4 regions of the Halobacillus shinanisalinarum genome follow, and region 1 is predicted to be linked to each of the others. Evidence: riboswitches for the same ligand, from Rfam matches in the RefSeq annotation. Region 1 holds a riboswitch; each other region holds the start of a gene.
The links. Region 1 has a riboswitch for cobalamin ahead of MUO14_RS11020 (ABC transporter substrate-binding protein). Riboswitches for the same ligand answer to the same signal wherever they lie in the genome.
Positions count from the first base shown of each region.

Region 2: linked by a shared signal. The riboswitch ahead of MUO14_RS01000 (DUF4430 domain-containing protein) and the one ahead of MUO14_RS11020 (ABC transporter substrate-binding protein) in region 1 are both predicted to bind cobalamin.
Region 3: linked by a shared signal. The riboswitch ahead of MUO14_RS22655 (hypothetical protein) and the one ahead of MUO14_RS11020 (ABC transporter substrate-binding protein) in region 1 are both predicted to bind cobalamin.
Region 4: linked by a shared signal. The riboswitch ahead of metE (5-methyltetrahydropteroyltriglutamate--homocysteine S-methyltransferase) and the one ahead of MUO14_RS11020 (ABC transporter substrate-binding protein) in region 1 are both predicted to bind cobalamin.

Region 1 is NZ_CP095074.1:2,240,842-2,245,894, reverse strand. Features, by position in the region: gene MUO14_RS11035 (CBO0543 family protein) at 161-628, shown strand; gene MUO14_RS11030 (N-acetylmuramoyl-L-alanine amidase) at 863-1,774, opposite strand; gene MUO14_RS11025 (CBO0543 family protein) at 2,148-2,411, shown strand; cobalamin riboswitch at 2,609-2,791, shown strand; gene MUO14_RS11020 (ABC transporter substrate-binding protein) at 2,939-3,925, shown strand; gene MUO14_RS11015 (FecCD family ABC transporter permease) at 3,918-4,943, shown strand; gene MUO14_RS11010 (adenosylcobinamide amidohydrolase) at 4,940-5,053, shown strand, end outside.
Region 2 is NZ_CP095074.1:179,937-184,989, reverse strand. Features, by position in the region: gene ccsB (c-type cytochrome biogenesis protein CcsB) at 1-716, shown strand, start outside; gene MUO14_RS01010 (response regulator transcription factor) at 1,031-1,747, shown strand; gene MUO14_RS01005 (ATP-binding protein) at 1,747-3,528, shown strand; cobalamin riboswitch at 3,567-3,747, shown strand; gene MUO14_RS01000 (DUF4430 domain-containing protein) at 3,942-4,337, shown strand; gene MUO14_RS00995 (ECF transporter S component) at 4,344-4,853, shown strand.
Region 3 is NZ_CP095074.1:4,566,493-4,571,545, forward strand. Features, by position in the region: gene prpB (methylisocitrate lyase) at 1-243, opposite strand, end outside; gene MUO14_RS22645 (bifunctional 2-methylcitrate dehydratase/aconitate hydratase) at 274-1,716, opposite strand; gene mmgD (citrate synthase) at 1,818-2,936, opposite strand; gene MUO14_RS22655 (hypothetical protein) at 3,014-3,235, opposite strand; cobalamin riboswitch at 3,405-3,604, opposite strand; TPP riboswitch at 3,863-3,977, shown strand; gene thiC (phosphomethylpyrimidine synthase ThiC) at 4,114-5,053, shown strand, end outside.
Region 4 is NZ_CP095074.1:3,344,101-3,349,153, forward strand. Features, by position in the region: partial or broken gene MUO14_RS16595 (PaaI family thioesterase) at 1-420, shown strand, start outside; gene MUO14_RS16600 (YdhK family protein) at 508-1,083, opposite strand; gene MUO14_RS16605 (MFS transporter) at 1,278-2,465, opposite strand; gene MUO14_RS16610 (hypothetical protein) at 2,727-3,062, shown strand; SAM riboswitch class I at 3,151-3,262, shown strand; cobalamin riboswitch at 3,340-3,534, shown strand; gene metE (5-methyltetrahydropteroyltriglutamate--homocysteine S-methyltransferase) at 3,677-5,053, shown strand, end outside.

The DNA of each region.
Region 1 (5,053 bases):
TTTTCACTCCTTTAGAAGAATAGTAAATTAAACAAAAGGGTTCCGTAAGCATAGCAATGATTCCTTTTTTTACATAGAAAGCTGATTCTTCATATGCATGTAAAATATAATCGTGGTAATAATAAGATAATGAATAGTTAAAAAGGAGCCTTGAGCGCCTATGGAAAGAATGGTTTTGTGGGGATTGTTTCTGTTCGGTATCGTTCTATTACTACTTAGTTTTAGAAAAGCACCCATACAGGACATCACTATTGTTTTCTTGTTGACCTCTTATATAGCAGTGATTTTAGGCCAAATTATTGTAAAGGAAAACATGATCACCTATCCGATTAATTTACTGAGTGAATACTTTAGGTCTAGTTTGCTTTACGAAATGCTTCTACTTCCCGTTGTTTGTATTTATTTTTATAAAACAACCTATCATTCGAGGTATCCAAGTATTGTTATGCAGTGTGCAACTTATACATTCACTCTAACGATCGTTGAAGTCTTTTTGGAAAAGTACACTGATTTTGTCGAATATTATACGTGGACCTGGGTTCACACCTTCATAGGTATTTTCTGTCTGCTCTTTTTTATCCGTTTGGTTACGAAGGTAATAATGACAAAAGCTAGGTTTCCAGTATAAGAGGGGTGACCTTTTATTATTAATATTGGGTGCTGAGGCCTTTGTGTTCAGTGGTTTTTTTCTCTGCCTTTGTGCCTTTACATAAGTAAAGAGAAGGGAATAAAAATGGTGATTGAAGTCAGGATGAAGACTTCATCACCATATTGTTTAAGGGCTTCTATAATCATCGTATATAAAATCTGGATTAGATATTTAGGGTGCTACAAACAGTCATGCTCCTTTATACTTCCAAGACTAATGCTCCTCTATACCCTTGACAATGCCCTTTGCTACTTGTTCGCGGTAATGCTCGCTTTTCAACAACTCGGCATCCTCTTTATTCGAAACAAACCCAGTTTCTGCAAGCACTGCTGGCATATCAGTATGACGCAAAACATAATAATCCGCTTTAAACACCCCGCGGCTCAGGTTACTAGTTTTAGAGATAACATATTCTTGGACTAAATCTGCAAACTCTCTTGCTTCCGAACTCCCTGCATTATAAAAGGTTTCAATACCTTTAGCACTAGAGTCATAGTATCCGTTGGCATGAATACTTACAAAAAGATCGCCTTCCCAGTTATTGGCTTGTTTCACACGATCTTCAAGTGTAACAAACGTATCATCTGACCGCGTCATTAAAATATCATACCCTTTTTCACGTAGTTTAGACTCAACTCGCTTAGCAATGTCCAGGACGACCTCTTTTTCCTGAAGAGAGTTCCCGATTGCTCCAGGGTCTTTACCTCCATGACCAGGGTCGAGAATAATACGTTTGATCTCCTGGCTTTCGGATTGGTCAGGTTTTACCTCCCTGAACTTATCTTCTTTTTCTACATCTTTCTCTTCTACACGTTTTTCTTCCTCAACTTGTTCCCCAGCGACTTCTGATAGAAAAGCTGTGCTTACAAAGCCTAGCTGTCCTTGATAAGTGATTTGCCCCCAACCATTCCCAAGTTCAATATACTCAACTCGTTGCCCTGGCATGAGACTTCCAATCACCTTGGCATTCAAACTAGGCGCTTGCCGTACATTTAAGGATGACTGGGTGTCAATTTCGCCTGTTTGTGCGGCTTCAACTGGCTGGGCAATCGTCATCGCAGATATAACTATTAGTACAAAAGAAAGAACCACCGTTATGAAACGCGTTTTTATTTTCATGTTCATACATAACTCCTCCCGACTATTAAAAATGTAACTTTTATTCTATGAAAAGTAGATCATACTATTAATCTTGGTCAAATTTTCAATGTTATATTCACCAGAAGGCTTTCATTTTAAATATTATCTAGGGTTATATATGGTCACACTATTCTAAGGTTTTAGGTTTGAAACACGAGCACTTCCTCTGCAAATGGGGCCTGCCCACTAGCCGCCCCGTAGCCAAGTAAATATTGTGGCTATTTATTAGAAAACGAATGGTTACTGAATAATGAATATTTGTAGAAGAGTCTTGTATGACTATGGAAAGAGTAGTTTTTATGGATATTATTAGTGGGTTGGGATGGTACTGTTGTATGGTAGTTTACGGAAACCACATATGAAAGACAAAATTATCATTTTCTTCATGACCTCCTATATTGCTACCGTTGCAGGTGTTATAGTTGTTGAGGAAAAAATGATCGATTATCCTGTCAACCTATTCAGTCAATATTTTAGTTCTAGTCTGTTATATGAAATGATCCTTGTTCCAATCGTTTGTATTTACTTTTATCAAACAACTTTTCACTCAAGCTATTCGCGTATTGCCTTACAATGCGCCATCTACACTTCTATTCTGACTTTCAATCGAAGTCCTTCTTGAAAGGTATACTGAATTAGTTGAGTACTATACGTGGACCTGGGTGTACACATTCATTAGCGTTTTCTGTATAATTATGTTGATCCGTTTCCTTATGAATGTAATCAACCATGTTGTTACATACCATAAGGAAGATATTTGACAAAAAAAGTCTAAAAACCAAGCATTTTTTCATAATCTTTAGTAGAATGGTAGATAGTTGAATAGGGGAAGAAACAGGCGTGATGTCATTCATCACTTAATAGGGAAGTTGGTTGAAATCCAACGCGGTCCCGCCACTGTATTTGCGAGCAACCTGCACGATTCCACTGTGTGAAAAGCATGGGAAGGAGCAGGGAGCAATGACCATAAGCCAGGAGACCTACCTGTTTTTCTCACCAATACCTACGCGGATAGGAGGTGTATAGTAAAAAAGGAAGCTGTCGTGTATGTGCTTTAGCGTCATTGCAAAATCCTTTTGTGTACACATCATCATTGCGGGATGTGTTTTTTTGTGCTCAAAAATTTTTTAATTTATGGGAGAGATAAACTTGAAACGACTATCAAATTACATATTTATACTTCTGATGACGATCGGTTTGCTAGTAGGTTGTGCAAGCAATGAGAACTCAAGTCAGCCAGAGGAAAGCATGAGTGATACAACTACAGAAGAAACCCAAGGTCAAGAAGGAACGACTTACCCTCTGACCGTAGAAGATTCTGCGGGTAATGAAGTGGTTCTGGAAGAAGACCCTGAACGAATTGTTTCATTGATTCCAAGTAACACAGAAATTGTGTTTGCCGTTGATGCAGGAGAACAGGTTGTCGGGGTGTCAGATCACGATAACTACCCTGAGCAGGTCAAGGAGATTGATAGAGTTGGCGGGATGCAAATTAATACCGAGAAAGTTTTATCATTAAAACCTGATCTCGTTCTTGCGCACGGTTCAAGTGCTCATAACTCTCAGGCTGCGCTTGACCAAATTAGTAATGCGGGGATTCCGGTCTATGTTGTGAAGAACGCCTCTGATTTTAAGGGTGTTTATGAAACGATTCACTCGGTGGGTAAATTGGTAAATGAGCAGGAGAAAGCGGACAGCATTGTAACTGGAATGAAGGATAAGCTTAAAGGAATTAAGGAAAAAGCCTCTGAGATCAAAGATCCTAAAAGTGTATTTGTAGAAGTGTCTCCGGCTCCGGAAATTTATACAACTGGAACGGGTACATTCATGCATCATATGCTCCAAGCGATCAATGCAGAGAATGCTGCTGCAAACCAAGAAGGATGGGTGAAAATGAATGAGGAGGCCATTATTAACTTACAGCCAGATGTCATCATTACAACCTATGGCTATTATACAGAGAAACCTGTAGAAAAAGTGCTTTCTAGAGAAGGCTGGGAAGAAGTACCGGCAAACGAGAAGAAACAGGTATATGACGTTCACTCTGATCTTGTTACACGTGCGGGTCCACGTTTGATTGAAGGGATAGAGCGGTTGGCTGAAGCTGTTTATCCGGAAACGTTCGGTGATGAATAAACCGTTAGCTTATATAGGAAGCGTAATCATTTTAGTAGGTGCATGGCTGGCAGGAGTGGCTGTTGGCAGTGTACCTATTCCGCTTCCTGTCATCATTGGGGCGATAGCAGAAACGATAAGTCCCTATCAATCAAATATTGATCCTATAAACATCAGTATTATTGTGGATGTTCGCTTGCCACGCGTCGTATTAGCTGGTTTAGTGGGTGCATCACTAGCTATAGCCGGGGCTTCTTTTCAAGGTCTACTACAAAATCCGCTAGCTGACCCTTATACCTTAGGTGTATCTTCGGGTGCGTCTGTCGGAGCAGTGTTGGTTCTGTTTGTGGGATTTTCTTTACCGGTTTTCGCCTCCTTCACACTCCCCATTGTCAGCATCTGCACGGCAGTCCTTACACTGCTCTTCGTTATTGGATTTGCACGCATGCTTGATCGAACACTTTCTATCGAGACGCTCATCTTGACAGGGATCGTCATGGGATCTTTTCTCGGCTCGGTTATTTCTCTCATGATTGCGCTTACAGGGGAGGAGCTTCGCCAAATTGTCGGCTGGCTCCTGGGAAGTGTAGCGATGCGGGGATGGAGTCACGTGGGGTTACTGCTCCCCTTTTTTATGGTTGGTGTACTGCTTCTTATGACTCAGGGGCAGGAATTAAATGCGATGTCGTTAGGCGAGGAACGGGCAAAGCAGCTGGGTGTTCCTACGGAGAAAAGAAAATCATTGATCTTATTAGCTGCTTCGATTTTAACTGGGGCGGCAGTTGCTGTATCAGGGACAATTGGTTTCGTCGGTCTAGTCGTTCCTCATATTTGCCGGAGGGTTTTTGGTACAGACCACCGGCATCTTATTCCACTGTCTTTGATTAATGGAGCGACGTTCTTAATTTTGGCAGACCTCGTTTCACGAACGATTATTGCCCCAGCTGAGTTGCCTATTGGGGTGATTACATCGCTGATAGGAGCACCGATTTTTGCTTTTATTCTTTACCAGCAGAGGAAAAAAGGGGCGAGTGTATGATTCAAGTAACCAATATGACGGGTGGATATGAAACTAAGCCCATTGTTGATCATGTCGATTTTCAAGTCAATCGTGGTGAGTTTTTTGGTGTGGTTGGTCCTAATGGAAGT
Region 2 (5,053 bases), 2.1 Mb from region 1:
GATTAATCTTTTTAACCCGACAAATTGATCAGTCTAAAAGGTCAAAACATACTTTTTGGCTGGAATTTGTCATCTATATGCTTGCTACAGCATTAGCCTTTATTATCATCTCTTCAACTTTCAATGCGATGAATTATGAGGCAACTTTCGAAGCACCGGTCGAAGGACAGCCAACGGAAATTACGTATCAAATGCCAGCCATTGCCGGTCCTACAGACAGCGAACTGCTTACAGATGATATGGCACCGCTATTTAGTGTACCAGAGTGGATGCGTGGACAGGACGCTGCGATTAAATTTAACACAATGATTTGGGCATTCCTCGGCGGCCTTGTTCTTTACTGGCTCGCACGTCTAATTTTACGAAAAAGGATTGGGGCATCTATTCAACCTTTACTTAAAAAGGTGAATCCTGAACTCGTCGATGAAATATCATATCGTGCGGTAGCGATCGGCTTCCCCATCTTCACACTTGGGGCGCTCATTTTCGCAATGATCTGGGCCCAACAAGCATGGGACCGCTTCTGGGGGTGGGACCCTAAAGAAGTATGGGCATTAATTACGTTCTTCTTTTATGCGGCCTATTTACACCTAAGACTTTCGAGAGGCTGGCAAGGAAAGAAATCAGCCTGGCTCGCAGTAGGTGGGTTTGCCATTATTATGTTCAATTTACTTGCGGTAAACTTAATCATATCTGGGCTGCACTCCTACGCATAAGGTAACGTGAGGCAGGAAGGGTTTGGCCACCCGTCCTGTCTTTTATATAATAGTAGACAGAGAATTTGTAGTAGAAGATGTTCAAAAAGTCACCAAATGATAAAACGGCGAATTTCTTCGTTGCTCGGTTTCTCCGGTCCTCACGTATGAAAGCCATACGCTGTGGTCCTCAAAACGTTCGCGCCTCGAACGTCTTGCGACGCACAAGGAATGTGCTCGTGTCACTTTGGCACAAGGAGGTGACGGTCTTTGTCGACTTCTCATTCGTCAACTTTTTGAACACACACTAGTAAAAAAATGGAGGGAGCAAGCAAATGGATCATGAAGCAAAAATATTAGTGGTAGATGACGAGGAGCGTATTAGAAGGCTTATCCGTATGTATCTTGAACGTGAAGACTATACAGTAGAAGAGGCTGAAGATGGCGAAGAAGCTATAAAGAAAGCCCTGCAAGAGGATTATGATGTGATTTTACTTGACCTCATGATGCCGGGTAAAGATGGTATTGAAGTATGTAAAGAATTACGTGAGAAAAAAGCGACTCCTGTGATTATGCTGACGGCTAAGGGAGAGGAAGCCAATCGTGTGCAAGGCTTTGAAGTAGGGACAGATGACTACATTGTAAAGCCATTTAGCCCGAGGGAAGTTGTGCTGCGTGTGAAAGCGCTTCTAAGACGAGCTTCAACGACAAAATTCTTGGAAACCGATACGTCAGCTAGAAATGTACTAGTATTTCCTCATATGACCATTGATAATGATGCCCATCGTGTCACAGCTGACGGGAAAGAAGTTGCACTAACTCCCAAAGAGTACGAATTGCTTAATTATATGGCCCAAACACCTGATAAGGTGTTTGATCGAGAACAATTGCTAAAAGAAGTATGGCAATATGAGTTCTTTGGTGATTTGCGCACTGTGGATACACATGTGAAACGCCTTCGTGAAAAATTAAGTAAGGTATCAACGGATGCGGCGGGGATGATCGTTACAGTATGGGGCGTTGGTTATAAATTTGAGGTTAGTGGCGAGTAATGTTCTGGAGAAGTGTTGTAGGAAAACTATGGTTTACCATTCTTCTGCTTGTTTGTTTCGTTTTAGTTATACTGACCTTCCTCCTTTTAAAGTTTTTTGAAAATTATCATGTATTAGAAGCAGAACGGGATTTGTTGCAAACAGCTTCGAAAGTATCTGAGGTTGTGGAAGAATACGAGGACCGAGACTTAATATTATCTATGACCAATTTAATTAAAGACCCTGCTAGTCAAATCCTTGTAGCTTACGATTCATCTGATTTTTTAACATCTTCCAGTGACTCAAACAAATTGCCAACTATAGGCTATAACTGGTTTATGAACGACAATGAACTTTCCTCAGTTATAGAAAACGGTGAGGATGTTATGAAAGTGGCAGGGTTTAACCAGTCCGAGCTTGAGGTTATGGTAGTCGGGACACCGCTTGCCAATGAGCGGGGAGCTGTATTTGTATATCAATCACTAGATACGATTCAAAAGACTTCAAATCAAACGACAAAAATAATTTTCTTAGGGGCGGGAATTGCCATTATCTTGACAACAATCTTTGCCTTCTTCCTATCTACACGTATCACCGCTCCCTTGATAAAAATGAGAGAAGGGGCACTTGAACTTGCTAAAGGAGAATTTAATACAAAGATTCCAATTTTAACACATGACGAAATTGGTGAATTAGCGATGGCATTCAATCGTATGGGACGAGAGCTTAAGTTCCACATTAATGCCGTAAATCAGGAAAAAGAGCAGCTTTCCGGAATTTTACGATCTATGGCTGATGGAGTTTTAACGATCAATCGCAAGGGAGAAATTTTAGTCTCAAATCCACCTGCGGACCAATTTTATCAATCATGGAGATATGAAAATCACTCTGTTCAAGCATCTGAAGAAAGACGGCAAGTTCCCCAGCCATTAAAAAAACAGTTTGATGAAGTCATCGAAAGTGAGCAGGAAGTTATGACCGAAATCACAGTTCAAGGCCGTACATGGGTTATGCTCATGACCCCACTTTATGATCGAACCTATATTAGGGGGGCAGTCGCCGTGCTTCGTGACATGACGGAAGAACGAAGGTTAGATAAGTTAAGGAAAGACTTTATCGCTAACGTTTCACACGAACTTCGAACACCAATCTCCATGTTGCAAGGATACAGTGAAGCCATTGTAGATGATATCGCAGAATCAAAAGAAGATAAAAATGAACTGGCGAAAATCATACATGATGAATCACTGCGTATTGGCAGGCTAGTAAATGAACTACTTGACCTGGCAAGAATGGAAGCGGGTCATATTACTTTATATATTGACTCGGTTGAAGTAAAGCCGCTCTTAGATAAGATTATTCGTAAATTCCAAGGATTAGCAAGTGAGCGGGGTGTTGAGTTACACCTTCATTTTGGCGATAACTTCGAGACGATGAATGTAGATGCTGATCGTATTGAACAAGTCTTAACGAACTTAATCGATAATGCGATCCGTCATTCTGAAGAGCAAGGAGTAGTCGATGTAAATATTAAACGAACAGCTACTGAATGGGTGTTTGAAGTCATTGATTCAGGCCCGGGAATTCCAGAGGAAGATCTTCCATTTGTTTTTGAGAGATTTTATAAAGCAGATAAATCTAGGAAAAGAGAGACAAGTAAAAAGGGAACAGGTCTAGGGCTTGCGATAGCTAATAATATTGTAGAAGCACATAGGGGTTCCATACATGTCCATAGTAAAGTAAATGAAGGTACTACCTTTACGTTTAAACTGCCTGTTGACCTTGAGACTAATAACAAATAGCTTGATAATTGACTGCTCTTCATGTACGATGAACAGGAACTTAATAAATAGATTTAGGTACCTTTATGGATGAAATAGGGAATCTGGTGAAAGGCCAGAACTGTCCTCGCAACTGTATGTGTAGACGAAATAAGGAAGACCACTGCGGATAAGTCGCGGGAAGGTCCTTGAGTAGAACGACACACAAGTCAGTAGACCTGCCTGATCTTACGCTGTTTCAAAGCTTCGGGGATTGAGCGTTTGAGGCAACCGGACTGATTCGTGTAATGTATTTACATAGCCTAACTGGTATGTCTTAAGCCTGTTCTTCTATTGAAGAGCAGGTTTTTTATAGTTAGATCTGTGTTGTCCAGTCATATCCTTCCTTCGAACAGCATTATGAGTCAATTTAAATAGGAAGAGGAGTTTTTTTTATGGGAAAGGTGTCTACACTATTATCTGCACTTATGCTGACAATGCTCGTGTTAGCAGGCTGTCAATCGGAAAGCGGCGGTGAGGAAACGGCTTCCAAACAAGAGGAGAAACAAGAGGTAACCCTCCAAATTGAGCTTTCTAAGAATAAAGGCGAGAAAGTCATTTCGACTAAAGACGTGACTGTGGAAGAAGGAACCATGCTAATGGACGTGATGAAGAACAACTTCGAAGTGGAAGAAAATGAAGGGTTTATTACTGGCATAGAAGGAATCACTGCTACTGACGAAAAGGCATGGTTGTTTACAATTAATGGTGAATCTGCAATGGTCGGGGCTAATGAATATGAAGTGAAACAGGGAGACGAAATCGTTTTTGACTTCCACGCTTGGGAATGATGAGAAATGAACACCTATAAACTTACCTTGATCGCTATGCTCGCCTCTATGGCAATTGCAGGAAGGCTTGTTATGGCAAACATCCCCAATGCCCAGCCTGTAACGGCGATCATTATCATTACAGGGTTTTGGTTAGGACCGTTTTCAGCAGTTGTTATGGCTTTTTTAACTACTTTTCTGTCGAATATATTTTTAGGGATGGGGTATTGGACGATATGGCAAGTCGTTTCATGGTCTATTATCGGATTGGTAGCGGGATTAATCGGAAAGTTTTGGTCCACGATACCTGTGTGGCTTCTCTCAATATATGGGTTTATTAGTGGAATCTTATATGGCTTAATCATTTCATTAACGATGAGGGCAGTCGGGCAGCCATTCTGGGCTTATTATTTAGCTGGGCTGCCAATGGATTTAAACCATGCTGCAAGTAACGTCATTTTTATACTCGTGCTTTCCCCTGTGCTAGGTACATTATTTTCTAAATATCAAAAGAGGCATGCGATTTCCAGTGTATAATATGTCGATGTTCGAATAGAAAACCCATCTTAGAAAAGAAGTTGCTAGAGAAGGCAGCTTCTTTTTTGTTTTTGCTCAGAAAATTATAACTATCCTCGCTTTTCGTAGTGTGATATTATTATTTTTCATTTTTAATTATCCGTATTATGATGGGGAAGTGTAACTTTTTAATCTACATAAACGACAATATGAGTGAACGG
Region 3 (5,053 bases), 2.3 Mb from region 1:
CAGTTCGGTTGCTTTGTCTGCTACCTCATTGGAGTAAATCATCCCTAAGTCGGGCAGAGCTCGACTGGCTGTGTAAGCAGCACCTGAAAGATATAATGTCTGAAAACCGACGTCTTTTGCAATTTTAGCGGACATTCCGTCATGGGCACCGGGGATTCTTAGTATTTCATTTTTCTTAATAAGGCGTTTGAATTGTTCAGCGCGCTCGTTCTGTGTTGATTTTGGTTCCACGATCCAAGTCATTACAATGCCTCCTTGGCTAAATATACATAATTAAATTCTAAACAGATTCATAAATTCATGAACAGGTTTGAGTGAAAGTTCCTTTTGATTCTCACACAGCGTATAAATATCGTTGACTTGACGGGCAGGGAAATGCGTCTTCAAGTTGTCGTGGAACTTGTTCAATAGAAGCGGAATTCCTTCTTCACGACGGCGACGGTGTCCGATTGGGTATTCAATCGCCACTTGCTCCGTTTTTGTTCCATCATTGAAGAAAACTTGTACGGCATTAGCGATTGACCGTCTGCCAGCATCAAGATAGTCCTTGCTGTATTGTTCGTTTTCTACTGTTTCCATCATATCTCTTAATCGATCAATTTGAGGGTTGCGGGCGATTTCATCTTCATAATGGTCCGCTGTCAACGAACCATAAATTAAGCCTATCGCTGTAATATACTGCAAGCAATGGTCGCGGTCTGCCGGATTATGAAGAGGGCCTTTTTTATCAATGATTCGTATGGCCGATTCATGGGTCGTTATTTCTATTTTTTCAATCTCATCCAATCGATCAGCCACCTGATCACGCAATTGAATCGCTGCCTCGGCTGCCGTTTGTGCATGGAACTCGGCTGGATAAGAAATCTTAAATAAGATGTTTTCCATAACGTAAGAGTCAAATGGGCGGGCAATCGTCAATTCCTTCCCATCAAACAGTACATCCTGGAAGCCCCAGCCTGGTGCAGATAACGGGGTTTTGTATCCCATTTCCCCCTTCATCGTCATGAGGGCTAGGCGAACTCCGCGGCTTGTCGCATCTCCAGCAGCCCAAGATTTTCTTGAACCTGTGTTTGGTGCGTGGCGATACGTTCGAAGGCTGGAATTATCAATCCACGCTTGGGAAACCGCGTTGACAACGTCTTCTTTGCTTCCCCCTAACATCGCCGTAACAACAGCGGTTGTCGCTACTTTTACATACAGAACATGATCTAAGCCCTGGCGGTTCAAACTGTTTTCCAAAGCAAGAATGCCTTGTATTTCGTGCGCTTTTACGATGTACTCCAAAACAGTGTCCATCGTAAGAGGCACCTTGGCTTCGGCGATACGCTCACGGCTTAGGTAGTCGGCCACAGCTAAAATACCTCCGAGGTTATCAGAAGGGTGACCCCATTCGGCTGCAAGCCACGTATCATTGTAATCCAGCCAGCGAATCATACATCCAATATTGAACGCCGCATGGACGGGATCTAGTTTATACTGTGTCCCAGGAACTTGAACGCCGTTTGGAACGATCGTTCCGGGTACAATAGGGCCAAGGTGTTTGGTGCATTCTGGGTAACGAAGCGCCAGTAAGCCACACCCCAAGGTATCCATTAATACATAACGTGCTGTTTCCAGCGCTTCCTTACTCGAAATCGTTCCATTGACCGCATAATCGGCAATTTGTTCTACTACTTGATCTGTTGATTGAACTGTGTTCATTTTCACTTCTGTCATAACATGTTCCACCTCTTTTTTAAGAATATGTAAAGACTCCTCGGTCGGTCTTAGCCGACCGGAGAGAAAGAAAAACTCATGTAAGCTCACTATCGCTTTTTTTAAGGATGAAGCCCACGTGGTCCTGTGTAATGTACGCGAGGCCTGAACAATTTATTATTGGAATGTTGTTCAAAGATGTGAGCACATAAACCTAACGTACGCGATGCGTAGAAAATGGGCGTATACAGTTCGATTGGAATACCAAGCAAATAATAAACAGGGGCTGCGTAATAATCAAGATTTGGATATAATCCTTTTTCTTCACGTATGAGGGTTTCTCCTGCTTCACACATCTCGAATAAATCCATGCGACCTTTTTCCTCGGCAAGCTCACGTAAAGCCTCTTTCATTAATGCAGCCCTTGGATCCATTTTCTTCATGTAAACTCGGTGCCCGAAACCCATGACTTTTTCTTTGTTTTTCAGCTTCTTATAGAGCAGGTAACGGAAACCTTCGATCGTTTCTCCTTCCAGTAGCATATACATGACAGCCTCATTGGCACCCCCATGTAAGTTTCCTTTCAGCGATGCCACGGCTCCAGTTAGAGCCCCGTAAATATCAGCATTTGTGGAGGCGATGACTCGTGCAGCAAAGGTGGAGTTCGGCATTTCATGTTCACTGTAGACCATCAATGACTGATCAAAAATAGCTGCTTCACGTGCAGTCGGTTTTTTTCCAGTAATCATATATAAAAAGTTATCACTATAAGGTAAGTCTTGCTTAGGCTTCACTGGCTTTTGACCATGGAGAATATGGTAACTGTTTGCAACGATATTTGGGATTTTTGCTAAAAGAAGCATCGCTTTCTTTAAATTTTCTTCTTCATTACGCTCGTTTAACCTCTCATCATATCCTGAAAGCGCTGAAATTCCCGTACGTAATGCATCCATGGGGTGCGTTTTTTTCGGAAGTTGCTCAAACAGCCTAAAGAATTTGGGAGGGAGACTATATTCTTGCTTTAATTCTTTCTGAAGCGATGCTCGGTCGCTATCTTTAGGTAATGAACCTTGTAACAAAAGATGGACCAAATCCAAGTATTGCTTTTTCTCCGCCAGCTCGATTAATTCATACCCTCTGATCACAATTTCTTCTGCTTCTACATCCAAATAAGAAATACCTGTTTCTGCAGCAATAACTCCGTCTAAACCAGGTTTATACACAGTTTGTTCTGCCATCAATGACCCTCCTAATAATGTCAACATTAAGGAAACCGCTTACAAAATACAGGGAACTTTTCCCTTTCTATGAGTCGTTCTTATTTTTGCAGGGCTCCAAAAATCTCTGCATATATTTTTTCATAGGCCTTTTCGAGATTTTGTAAGTGTACTTCTTTTTTCTCATATTTATATTCTCGTTTCATAACGTCAGCTCTTAATTGTGAATATTTAGTACGCAATGAACAGCTGTGATCTGCAATGAAATTGTTCATAATACCAGCTTTAAATAATTGGCAATAATACTCGACTGAACCAAACAAAGGGTACCTCCTCAAGCATGTTTATCACTAGAATTTTTAACCATAAAAAAACAACTTCCAAAAGAAGTTGTTAAGCTGCGTATCCATCAAATAATACATGGTAATGAAAACAAACCATGTAGCATTCCTGCTATTCTCGCCCTTAACACCTCCTATCCGCGTAGGTTTTAGTGTTCGCTAAAAACAGGCAGGTCTCCTGGCTTATGATCATCGCTCCTCGAACCTTCCCATTTCCATGTTCCATGAAAACAGTGGTTTATTCGAATTGCTCCTAAATACAGTTGCGGGACAGCGTCGGGTTCTAACCGAACTTCCCTTTTAAGCAGATAAATGAATACATTTACCTGCACCTATTTCTACACCTATACAATTGTCTTCTTAAATATATCAAGTATTTGGAAAATTAACAATAGCTGAAAGTGTCTTCCAATTATTTTTTGGAACGTCATTCAAAACATAGGCATCATCTAAAACCTCATATTCTCAGTATGTGGATTGATTTTGGATGGAATGTTGATGCTGAAAAGATTTCTTTTATTTTAGAGAATGGATGAGTCAGGTAAGATATATTTTCAATTTAAGGTTTGTTTTTCCTCAAGAATCATATATACTGTAATCAAATTGAATAGAAATAACTAGGGGAGTCCAATAGTTTGGACTGAGAGAGAAGCGCGTTGAAGCTTCTTGACTCTTGGGACCTGATCTGGATCATACCAGCGTGGGGAAGTTAACCAATCATCAATGCAATCCTACTTCTGCATACATATTAGCCGGGTCCATATTTTTATGGCCTGGCTTTTTTATGTACTTCTGTATGCTTTCTCCTCTCTATTGTTCCTTATCTCGTCCTTTACATTTTAAAAAAGGAGAGATTTATGATGTCAACGAGTTCATTAAACGAAAGAAACATTTCCATCATGTCTAATTTTTCAGGAAGTAAAAAAGTATATGTAACAGGATCAAGACCTGGTATTAAGGTTCCCATGCGTGAAATTGGATTAAGTCCAACATCAGGGACGTTTGGAGAAGAGGAAAATCCTCCAGTACGTGTGTATGACACAAGCGGTCCTTATACAGATCCAAATTACTCCGTTGATATTACCAAGGGTGTTCCAGCCACTCGCCGTGTATGGATTCAAGAACGGGGCGATGTTGAAGAATATGAAAGCCGCGAAATAAAGCCTGAAGATAATGGGTACAAGGATGAGAATGACCCTCGTGCAAACGATAAGGTGTTTCCTGGATTAAACCGTAAACCATTACGCGCTACAAAAGGGAAAAATGTCTCGCAGCTTCATTATGCTAAACAGGGAATGATTACTCCCGAAATGGAGTTTATCGCAATTAGGGAAAATATGGATCCGGAGTTTGTCAGAGATGAAGTGGCAAAGGGTCGTGCAATTATTCCTGCTAATATTAATCACCCAGAGATAGAACCTATGATTATCGGTCGTCATTTCCACGTCAAAATTAATGCGAACATTGGCAATTCTGCTGTTTCCTCCTCTATCGAACAAGAAGTGGAAAAGATGACCTGGGCTACACGTTGGGGTGCAGATAATATTATGGACTTATCAACGGGGAAAGACATTCACACAACTCGAGAGTGGATTATTCGAAACTCTTCAGTACCGGTGGGGACCGTTCCTATTTATCAGGCACTAGAGAAAGTAAATGGCGTTGCCGAGGATCTGACGTGGGAGGTTTACCGTGATACGTTGATTGAACAAGCCGAGCAGGGGGTGGATTACTTCACGATCCATGCAGGCGTTCTATTAAGATATGTCCCGCTGACAGCAGAGCGTTTAACTGGAATTG
Region 4 (5,053 bases), 1.1 Mb from region 1:
TGGGTGTGGGAGGCTGAATGAGGATGGCCATCATTTCAGAACGGGGTGGCAGGGTGATCAAACGGTCACCATATATACACCGCTCCCTGAACATATGGCCCTGCCCGGTTTTGTATATGGGGGATGCTTGCGTCACTAATTGATTGTCATGGCACAGGGTCGGCTTCACTAGCATTACATCGACAAAATGGATATGAACCAGGAGATGGACAGGAAACGCCGCGGTTTGTTACGGCATCGTTAAATATTTCCTTTATGAAGCCCACACCTAATGGGGTTGCTTTAAAAGCCGTGGGTATAGTAAAAGAGATTCATCCAAAAAAGTGGGAGGTCTCTACAGAAATATTTGCAAATGGCTCCTTATGTGCAAAAGGTACGGTAGTTGCTGTTGTCATGCCTGAAACGTTTATACAGCAATAGAAAGAGTTCCTCCTGTAAATTTAAAAGAGCTTATCCGTTAAGGTATAAGCTCTTTTAATGTGTGAAAAATATTCCATTTTTTAAACATTATTCAGCAGATAATTCACTTTTTGTTACCCATTTATGGTCCGTTACTTTCTCACCGCCGGTAGTTGGAGTATAGGAGATCATATATACCGTTGTTTGCTGACCAGATTCAATTTCAGCCGTGGCCCCGTTCATTCCTTTCATATGCGATGCATTCAACGTAACCTCTGTTCCAGGTTCCAGCTTTTCTTCTCCAGCGTCTTCAATTTCTTCATGAATCACCCATTTATGGTTTTCAACTCGCTCCCCGCCAGTAGTCGGTGTGTAAGAAATAACATAGGCTATCGTATCGTAGGCGCCGGTTATGGTTGCTTCAGCACCTTCCATTCCTTTCATGTGACCTGTTTTGATCATCACTTGACTTCCAATTTCATAGGTTGGATTCTCCGCTGCCTTTAAATCGTTAGGGACTTCACCTGAGCTGGAATGGTTCATGTCTTTATGTTCATCAGAACTGGATTCCATGTTTTTGTTTTCCTCATTTTCCGGCTGGCCCTGTTCTTCATTAGTACATGCGCCTAACAGCGATGCAGAGATGAGTAGAATCATTCCCATTATCATTTTTTTACGCATCATCTTCATCCTCCTTTAAAATTACTTAGATTCAGAGTCTTCATTAGCAAATGGTAAAGCACTTTCTTATACTTATACAATACCCCCGTATAGTATGTTAGTCAACTGTTTTGTATGATTCGTTTCAATTTTACTGTATAAGCACAAGTTGGATTGGACTTTTTAGATCATTAAGAAAAAGCTAGACCTTGATTGGCCTAGCCTTTTGCAGTTGAGAAAAGGGATTTATCTTCTACCTTATGGGTAATGATAGTTAGAATCATTCCAAATGTGATCATCCCGGCTGCAATAAGCGTGATTAACGTAAAACCTGTTCCTATGTCCAGGAAGATTGTGCCGAGTGTTGCACCAATAGAATTGGCTAAATTAAAGATCGATGCTGCAATGGTTCCTGACAATGAAGGGGCTTCGGTGCCTGCCAGGATAATCTTGGAATTAAGAATAGGCGTTGTGCCGAACGTTCCTGCTCCAAATAAAAAGCACATAACAAAGGCTAGAATTGAAAATGGAAGAAGGAATGTGAATAGTACTAAAACGGCTGCCAAAATGCCTAAAGCTAGAATTAGGCGTTCTGTTAAGAAGTTAGGATGTATTCTACCAGAAACAAAGTTCCCAATAACGGCACCGAGCCCAAAGAAAAAGAACCCCGTGGTGATACCGCTAACCCCAAAGCCAGCAAATTCACGAAGCATTGGCTCTATAAAGGTATACGCCGTAAAAACGCCGGAGAATCCAAAGACGATAATCGCAAGCACAAGTAAAACATTTGTATTTTTAAAAATACGAAGTTCTTCGCGTAATTTTGGTGCAACTGCAGGTTTCTGATTAGGTGTAACCAATACGAGACCAATCAGTGCAATTATACCAAGTAAAACAATGAACCAGAATACATAACGCCAGTCCAAAACACCTCCAATAAACGATCCAAAAGGAACACCGAGCATAATGGCAATCGTAAGGCCGCCTTGGACAGCTGCGATCGCACTTGGGCGTTTTTCTGGCTTGGAGATAGTAAAGGCAATGGACATACAGAGTCCAAAAAATGGGGCATGCATCGCTGCTGAGAATAGCCTTGAAAGCAACAATATCTCGAAATTCGGAGCCATCGCAGCCATTGCATTACTCATGATAAAGGTAACCATCAAACTGATAAGCAAGGGTTTAGGCGGAACTTTAATCGTAATCATTCGTAGGAGAGGACCAAAAACAGCAACACTGATTGCATAGACACTTAAGAGTAAGCCGGTTGTTGAAACATTTACATTAAGATCTGAAGCAAATTGAGTGAGCAATCCGGTTACGACATATTCTGTCATTCCTACTGCAAATGTTGAAATCATAAAAACAGCTAAAACAATGTTTCTTGAAACTTGTAAACGGGTCATTTGTTACACCCCTTTGCTGTATGTTTTAAAAGTACAAGGGGATATAGTAAAACATTATCTGATAAATGTCTATAGTTGAAGCAGAAAAAAAGTCCCTTTCTTTATCAGGATAGCTTTCTGTTTAAGCAGAGGAGACTCCCCGTGAAAGCACTAATCGTCACTTAGACCTAAAGTTTCTCATCGAATTCTTAGTTTATTCTAAGGAAACTATCAGTATCATTTTTTAACATAGAAGGTAAATGTGAAGGAGGAATGTTTTAAATGAAAAAGACAATCTTGATTGCGCTGAGTATGCTATTCCTTGCAGCTTGTGGAGGCAACGATGGGGTGAAGGCAAATGAAAACACAGTAAAAACAGAAACAGGATCAGCTAATCATGAGAATCTAAAAGAATTTGAAGAAAAGTCTATTTGGCAAAAACATATTAATTTAGAAACGCATTCGATTCAAATAATGGAGGATAACTCGCATAAACGCGTGGCCCTTTTTGAAAATGAACAGGGAGAAGAGATGTACAAAAGTATTTTCATAAAAAATACAGAGAGACTGAAAATTATTCAGTTTGATGAGGGTTTACTATATAATGACATCATTTAAGGAAAGCGAACTATATTTTATCTTTGTCAGAAAACATTGACAGTTATCTCACCTCATGCTAGTATGCCTTTAACCAACTAAATTAAAACTCTTATTCAGAGAGGCGGAGGGACTGGCCCTATGATGCCCGGCAACCTGTCAGCGTTTAGTCGTTGATAATGTGCTAATTCCAGCAAAGCAAATGCTTTGGGAAATAAGAGGGGTGCGTATGTGTAAGCCTCTCTAAATATAGAGAGGCTTTTTCTTATTTCAATACACATACATGCATAGAAAACTAAATACCGTTGATTACTCAGGTGTTGTAACTTATTCAACTTAAAAGGGAAGCTCGGTGAAAATCCGGCACGGTCCCGCCACTGTAAATGGTAGCTACCTGCAGAAGTGTCACTATCTTTTTGTTAGAAAAGGGTGGGAAGGCGCAGGGGAGTGAAGATCATGGAGTCAGGAGACCTGCCTGAGACAATGCACTAAACCTACGAGGTATAGGGAGGTGTTATGAGCGTAACGTGTTCAGGCTGTTTCCACAGTTTGAATTTGCCAATGCTGCATGACCATCTCTCTTAAAAAGGGAGATTTTTTTATTAGTCTACAAAACTTAAAATGGAGGAATGAAGATGACGAAAGTATTAAGTTCAACGATTGGTTATCCAAGAATAGGCGAAAAGAGAGAGTGGAAAAAAACCCTAGAACAGTTTTGGAAAGAAAACTTAACTAAAAGTGAATTTTTGTCTGAAATGGAGAATTTGCGTACAAACGATCTACAAAAGCAACAGGACATCGGTATTGATCTCATTCCTGTTGGTGACTTTAGTCTTTATGATCATGTGCTTGATACAGCAGTTATGTTTGGTTTTATACCTGACCGTTTTCAACACAAGGGTGGGGAAGTGCCAATAGAATTGTATTTTGATATCGCTCGAGGTAATGATGAAGCGGTGGCATCTGAAATGACAAAGTGGTTTAACACAAATTATCACTACATTGTGCCTGAGATTGAATCGGATGCCCAGCCAACACTAACGGAGAATCGGCTGTTACATTACTTTTTGGAAGCTAAAGAAAAACTCGGAATCATAGGAAAGCCGGTTATACTGGGTCCTGTTTCATTTTTGAAATTGGCGAAGGGTTATGAGAAAGAGGAATTTAAAAATCTGCTGAAAAAACTTGTCCCCCTATACATACAAGTTCTTCATGAGCTAGAAAGAGCTGGTGCCGAATGGGTGCAGGTGGACGAACCTATCCTAACAACGCCGATGACCAAAGATGATATACAGTTATTTAGAGAAGTATATGACTCTATGCAAAATGGTGTTTCAAGTTTAAAGATCCTTCTCCAAACGTATTTTGAATCCGTTGATCATTACAAGGAGGTCGTTTCCCTTCCAGTTGCCGGGATAGGCCTTGATTTTGTCCATGATGAGGGAGCCAATCTAGATTCATTGAAGAAGCACGGTTTCCCTAGAGATAAATATCTGGCTGCCGGGGTGATTAACGGCCGAAACATTTGGAGTGAAGATTTAGACACAAAATACGCACAACTTGAACATCTCCTTTCGGAAGTTGAAAAAGATCGACTTATCGTACAGCCTTCTTGCAGTTTGTTACATGTTCCAGTAACTGTAACCACCGAACAGGACTTGGACCCTGTCATAAAAAATGCGCTGTCATTCGCTGACCAAAAGCTTGAAGAAGTGACAGTGTTAGCAGAAGGGCTAAATGATGGTAGGCATACGATTGAAAAAAATATAGAAGAACGTACACGGTGTATTGAATTACTATGGAAGTCTTCCAGTAGAAATCAAGCAGACGTTCAAAAGGAAGTAGAGTTATGGAAAGATATTGAACCAAAACGTTCAACCCACTATTCCAGTCGCCAGAAAATACATCAAGATTATTTCGAGCTTCCGCTATTGCCGACAACAACGATTGGTAGTCTCCCACAAACAAAAGAAATTCGTCAGGCACGGCTGAAATGGCGAAGAGGGGAATGG